DNA from 2 places in the Pseudomonas sp. NPDC096917 genome. Region 2 is predicted to be linked to the other one. Evidence: predicted binding sites of a transcription regulator. Region 2 holds the regulator's gene; the other holds the start of a gene.
What was found. Region 2 encodes LexA, which represses DNA repair genes until DNA is damaged. Its sites were predicted from a motif close to CTGTNTNNNNANACAG; they were not measured.

Region 1: recN (DNA repair protein RecN) is a predicted target of LexA. The motif match lies at 1,280-1,295, and genes of this name have one in related genera.

The regions. Positions count from the first base shown of each region.
Region 1 covers NZ_JBIWEO010000031.1:1,005-4,418, forward strand. Annotated here, with positions in the region: gene recN (DNA repair protein RecN) at 1-1,255, opposite strand, end outside; gene grpE (nucleotide exchange factor GrpE) at 1,507-2,073, shown strand; gene dnaK (molecular chaperone DnaK) at 2,174-3,414, shown strand, end outside.
Region 2 covers NZ_JBIWEO010000015.1:96,992-100,405, forward strand. Annotated here, with positions in the region: gene ACIQYF_RS18020 (DUF6586 family protein) at 1-225, shown strand, start outside; gene ACIQYF_RS18025 (hypothetical protein) at 344-577, shown strand; gene sulA (SOS-induced cell division inhibitor SulA) at 637-1,110, opposite strand; gene lexA (transcriptional repressor LexA) at 1,122-1,730, opposite strand; gene ACIQYF_RS18040 (TetR family transcriptional regulator) at 1,992-2,699, shown strand; gene nagZ (beta-N-acetylhexosaminidase) at 2,869-3,414, shown strand, end outside.

The DNA.
Region 1 (3,414 bases), on a different contig from region 2:
CGCTGACCAGAAGCTCGACATGCTCCAGGCCGTGAGGCATTGGGTCGTTACTGCTTTGTGGGCGCAGCTCGATCACAAAGCGGCCGCCAGGCATGCCCAGGCGCTGGATTTCTTCTTCCACTGCACTGCTCAAGCGGGCCGCAGCATGACTGCGCAGGTTGCTTAGTTCGCGTGCGCACTCTTGATAGTGGCGGGTGTAAGACGCTAGCTCGTTGGTTAGGCGCTCGATGTTTTCATCGTTCGCGTTGAGAGTTTCCAGTTCGTTGAGCAGGTTTTGTTGCAGGGCGGCAACGTCGGCAGGTTGCACGCGGTGTTTGCGTGCAAGGCTGTAGATCGTGTCCAGCCGTTCTTCGAGGTATTGCAGGCGACTCGGATCCGCATCGAAATGATCGAGGAAGCGATTGAGTTCGCCCACGGCTTCTTCTACCTGAATCTGAGCACTGGCCAGCAGGTCGGTTGCTTCGCTCAATGAGCTGGAGTTGTTATTGACGCTCGACAAGCGATTCAGGCTTACGGTCAGGGCATTGAGGACATTGCCGGAGTCATTTTCGCTGCACTGCTCGACGACCTGGCGGCAAATAGTCAGCAAAGTTTCGGCGTTGGTCAGGTTTTTGTGTTCCTGCTCCAGTTCCTCCAGTTCGTTTTCACCCAGCGACAAGGTTTCGAGCTCTTCGATCTGATAGCTCAGTAGCTGATGACGTGCGCGCTGTTCGTCCCCTGAATTGGACAGGTGCTCAAGCTCTTGGCGGGTCTGGCGCCAACGTTGTGCGGCCAGTTGCACCTGACGAGCCAGGTCGCAGGCCCCTGCATATTCGTCGAGCAGTCGGCGGTGAGTATCGGGTTTTAGCAGCGACTGGTGCTCGTGCTGGCTGTGAATGTCGATCAACAGTTCGCCCAATGCTTTCAAGTCGCCTTGCGGGCAAGGGGTGCCGTTGATGTAGCCCCGTGAACGGCCTTCGGCGGTGATGACCCGGCGCAGTATGCAGGGGCCTTCGCACTCCAAGTCGCGTTCGGCAAGCCAGGCCCGGGCCTCGGGAATGTCTTGCAGGTCGAAGGTGGCCAGAATGTCGGCTTTGTCGGCTCCAGGGCGAACCACGCCACTGTCTGCACGGTCACCCAAGGTGAGACCGAGTGCATCCAGCATGATCGATTTACCGGCGCCAGTCTCACCAGTGATTACACTCATCCCACGATCGAGTTCAAGATCGAGATGTTCAACGATGGCGTAGTTGTGTACGGACAGGTGCACCAGCATGGGAGCCGCTCCAAAACGTAATGTCTGGTTATTTATACAGTGTTTTGTTTCGTGCTGACAATGCCTGCGCTTAGTTCTATTTGCTTTGTTTTCAGGCTTTTTTAGGCAGTTTTGAGTTCGCAGGGGCGCATTTAAGGGTCAAGGAGGTATCTGTTAGTGTTTTTTGGCTCTTGAACCTGAAAATTGCGACCCCATATACCTTGGCAGAAGCGCGAGTCGAGCTCGCGGACGATGTTTGAAAGGAGAAATCTATGGCAGACGAACAGACTATGGATACGCAGAACCAAGAGGCTAATCAGGCCGCCGATGTTGCAGGTGAAGATCTGGTAGCCCGTGTACAGGTGCTCGAAGAGCAGCTGGCTGCTGCTAATGATCAAGCTCTGCGTGTAGCTGCTGATTTGCAGAACGTTCGCCGTCGTGCCGAACAGGATGTTGAAAAAGCACACAAATTTGCATTGGAGAAGTTCGCGGGTGATCTGTTGCCGGTGATCGACAGCCTGGAGCGCGGCCTTGAGCTGTCCAGTCCAGATGACGAGAACATTCGTCCAATGCGTGAAGGGATCGAGCTGACCCTGAAAATGTTCCAGGACACCCTGAAGCGTTATCAGTTGGAAGCCATTGATCCTCACGGCGAACCCTTCAATGCCGGGCTTCACCAAGCGATGGCAATGCAGGAAAGCGCAGACTTGGAGCCCAACAGTGTGCTCAAGGTGTTTCAAAAGGGCTATCAGCTCAATGGTCGCTTACTGCGCCCGGCTATGGTCGTAGTTAGCAAGGCGCCAGCGGCGATTTCGCCATCAATTGATGAGCAGGCTTGAAATCGGTCGCAAGGCCCCCATTTAGAAGTCAAGCGTTAAGTAGTGTCGTAGTTGGTCATCACTGCTGCGGCAACAAAATCCAAATTTAGGGAGAGTTAACATGGGCAGAATTATCGGTATTGACCTCGGGACCACCAACTCGTGTGTTTCGGTTCTGGAAAACGGTAAAGCAAAAGTTATCGAAAACGCAGAAGGCGCACGGACTACGCCGTCGATCGTTGCGTACGCCAATGATGGTGAAATTCTGGTTGGCCAGTCGGCCAAGCGTCAGGCAGTGACCAATCCGCATAACACCTTGTACGCGGTGAAGCGTCTGATCGGTCGTCGTTTTGACGAAGAAGTTGTACAGAAAGACATTCAGATGGTGCCTTACAAGATCGCCAAAGCTGATAACGGCGACGCATGGGTTGAAGTGAACGGCCAGAAAATGGCTCCGCCACAAATCTCGGCTGAAATTCTGAAGAAAATGAAGAAGACCGCCGAAGACTACCTCGGCGAGCCAGTGACTGAAGCGGTGATTACCGTTCCGGCCTACTTCAACGACAGCCAGCGTCAGGCGACCAAAGACGCCGGCCGTATCGCGGGTCTGGACGTAAAACGTATCATCAACGAACCCACCGCAGCTGCTCTGGCTTACGGTATGGATAAAGCGAAAGGCGACCACACTGTCATTGTTTATGACTTGGGTGGCGGTACTTTCGACGTATCGGTTATTGAAATTGCTGAAGTTGATGGCGAGCACCAGTTTGAAGTGCTGGCGACCAACGGTGACACGTTCCTGGGTGGTGAAGACTTTGATATCCGTCTGATCGACTACCTGGTTGACGAGTTCAAGAAAGAAAGCGGCATGAACCTTAAAGGTGACCCGCTGGCGATGCAGCGTCTGAAAGAAGCCGCTGAAAAAGCCAAAATCGAACTGTCTTCGAGCCAGTCGACTGACGTGAATCTGCCTTACATCACTGCAGATGCCACCGGTCCTAAGCACTTGAACGTGAAAATTTCGCGCGCCAAGCTGGAATCGCTGGTTGAAGATCTGGTTCAGCGCACCATCGAGCCTTGCCGTCTGGCTCTGAAAGATGCTGGTATCGATGTTGGCGCGATCAACGACGTGATCCTGGTCGGTGGTCAGACTCGTATGCCGCTGGTACAGAAGCTGGTAACGGAGTTCTTCGGCAAAGAAGCCCGTAAAGACGTGAACCCGGACGAAGCGGTTGCAATGGGTGCTGCTATCCAGGGCGCGGTATTGGCCGGTGATGTTAAAGACGTTCTGCTGCTGGACGTGAGCCCGCTGACACTGGGTATCGAAACCATGGGCGGTGTTATGACTGCTCTGATCGAGAA
Region 2 (3,414 bases):
GCGCCGCACACCTGGTTGGCGCAATTGGTTGCGACTCATGCAGCGTTGTACCAGCCGTTGCAAGCGCCGAAGAAGGTTAAGGTAGACGTGTTTCAGCCTCTGATCGAGACAGTCAGCCTGGAGGACGAGGCGCCCGGGGAGTTGAGTCGCGAGACGCTGGAAGAGTGGCGTCAGAACCTCAAGGGTTTGGCCATTCGCTTTCGTGATGGACTCAACGAGTGTTGATGGTCGCGTATAAAACTGTACAGTCATTCATCAGTCAGTCACTAAACTGTCTTAGATCCTGGAAAAATTACAAAGGATGACTGATATAATCCCGCGCTTTCGTGGAGAACAAACTGATATGCCAACGTCCTTTCTAGAAATTGTCGAATTGCCAGACGGCCGTATCGAGTTGCGCCGGGCTGAAGACGAGGGGTCTTTGGTGACGCTCAACTTCTCTGAAGACGCCAAGGCTTTTCTTCAAGGTCAACACGTCGAGGTGGCCAAAGCCATGCTCAGCGTGGGTGTGCAGATGGCTGGCCGATTGGCCGAAGGCGAGCTTGAAAAAGACGAAGGGCCGCGCATCCTGCACTAGGCACTTAATGAGCAATGCGTGTCACCGACAGGCTTGAGCGTTGCGCACAAGCCCTGTATTCAGCCCAGGCGAATATTCAAGCTTTGCCCATGTCCGGTACGTGCTGCGCCAATCAGTTGTTGGCGAGCGGCGACGGTCAACGGGTTTATCCAGCTGACCACGGTATGGCTGCGACCTAAACGCAGCGCTTCGCAGGTGAGTTGCATGGCGCTTTTGTTGCCGTTGGGTAGCAGGAGCAAAATACGCTCGCGGTTCAACCCGGCATCGCGCAGCCAGCTTTGAGTCAGGCTGGCAGGCGGTGCTATCAGGGTCAGCCATCGGTCGTCTTGTTGCTCGCTCAATTCGCGGAGCATGGGGGCCAGCAGGTTCAGGCAGTTTCCGGCAGCACCGCGCAGCGACAACTCACTGAAGACTTCAGGTTCGGCGCTCCAGGGCGCATCGAGTACTTCTTTGATCGCGCAGGGCCTGGGTTGCGCCATGAACACTTCGAACAGAGGGAGTTGTGCTGGTAGCGGAGTGTGTGGGAACTGCATGGCGTCTCCTTTTAGCGGCGGATAACGCCGACGCTCAGGCCTTCGATAATCAGCTCTTGCTCTTTGAGATTGACCTCAATGGGCGCGAAATCCGGGTTTTCAGCGATCAGCCAGACCTTGCTGCCTTCACGCTTGAAGCGCTTTACAGTGACTTCGTCGTCAATGCGGGCCACTACAATCTGGCCGTTTCGGGCTTCGCGGCAGGTATGGACCGCTAGGAGGTCGCCATCAAAGATGCCGACGTCCTTCATGCTCATGCCTTGTACCCGCAGCAAATAGTCGGCGCGCGGGTGGAAGAAGGTCGGATTGATGTTGCAGGACTCTTCGACGTGCTCTTGCGCCAGGATCGGGGCGCCTGCAGCGACTCTGCCGATGATGGGTAGGGTAGATTCGTCAACCTTGGCCTCAAAGCCGGGGATGCGAATGCCGCGAGAAGCGCCGGGGGTCATTTCGATAGCGCCCTTGCGAGCAAGGGCCTTGAGGTGCTCTTCAGCGGCGTTGGGGGATTTGAAACCCAGTTCCTGTGCGATCTCGGCACGGGTGGGCGGGTATCCGTTTTCATCCAGGCATCGCTTGATGAAGGCCAGGATCTCAGCTTGGCGTGGCGTCAGTTTTAACATAGTGATCGCTCTGTCTTTTTATACAGTGACTGGGATTATATACAGTGAAGGCTTATTGGCAATCACCCATTTCCAGCCATCCGCTGGACGGTCAATGGCGGGTTGAGTGAGCCGTCTTTTATCAGGCGAAGCCTTGCTGGCGGGGGCTGTGGTTAAATGCCAGACCGCCCGGTCGCAAACCGAATACGCCGCCTTGACTTTTTACAAGTCGAAACGTATGTTTCAAACAACTGTTTAAATGTTTTGTCAGGCGGAGTAGCCATGGCCCAGTCGGAAACCGTTGAACGTATCCTTGATGCTGCTGAGCAGCTGTTCGCGGAAAAAGGTTTTGCTGAAACTTCATTACGGCTGATCACCAGCAAAGCCTCGGTCAACCTTGCGGCGGTCAATTACCATTTTGGTTCAAAAAAAGCGCTGATCCAGGCGGTTTTCTCGCGCTTTTTGGGGCCGTTTTGCGCCAACCTTGATCGCGAGCTGGAGCGTCGTCAATCCAAGCCCGAAAATCGCCCCAGCCTTGAAGAGCTGTTGGAAATGCTGGTTGAGCAGGCGCTGGTGATTCAGCCGCGCAGTGGTAATGACCTGTCCATTTTCATGCGCTTGCTGGGTTTGGCGTTCAGCCAGAGCCAAGGGCACTTGCGTCGCTATCTGGAAGACATGTACGGCAAGGTTTTCCGCCGTTATATGGTGCTGGTGAACGAAGCTGCGCCTCAGATCCCGCCCATTGAGCTGTTTTGGCGTGTGCACTTTATGCTCGGCGCAGCGGCGTTCAGCATGTCGGGGATCAAAGCCTTGCGTGCCATCGCAGAAACCGATTTTGGGGTTAATACTTCAATCGAGCAGGTGATGCGTTTAATGGTGCCATTTCTCGCGGCCGGTATGCGTGCACAAACCGGTGTCACGGACTCGGTGATGGCCAACGCCCAGCTTCGTCCCCGCAGTAAAACCCCACCGGTCGCCGTCAAGGTTTGACCGCCTGCGGGTGGGCGCGGCAGCTTTGTTCCGCTAAGCTAGCCGCCATGCCCAGCCCTGACTTATTCCCGTCTATTGATTCGCCGCTGCCTCTCTGGTGCGTGGCGTTCAGGCGTGTGCCTGCACCGTTGAACCGGGGAATAAGCGCTTTCTCTCTTAAGGATTTTCCATGAGTTGTGCCCTGCAAGGCTCCTTGATGGTGGACGTCGCCGGTACCTGGCTGACGGCCGAAGACCGGCAATTGCTGCGCCAGCCTGAGGTGGGCGGGTTGATCATCTTTGCCCGCAACATTGAGCATCCGCGGCAGGTGCGTGAGTTGAGTGCGTCGATTCGTGCCGTGCGCCCCGATTTGCTGTTGGCCGTCGACCAAGAAGGCGGCCGGGTGCAGCGTCTGCGCCAGGGCTTTGTGCGTCTTCCGGCCATGCGCGCGATAGCCGATAACCCCCATGCCGAGTACCTGGCAGAGCAATGCGGCTGGATCATGGCCACTGAAGTGTTGGCCGTCGGCCTGGATTTAAGCTTTGCCCCGGTACTGGACCTTGATTACCAGCGCAGCGCGGTGGTGGGCACTCGTTCTTTCGAGGGGGATCCTGAGCGAGCGGCTTTGTTGGCGGGTGCTTTTATTCGCGGGATGAATGCTGCGGGTATGGCTGCTACGGGTAAGCATTTTCCTGGGCACGGGTGGGCAGAGGCTGATTCTCATGTAGCCATTCCT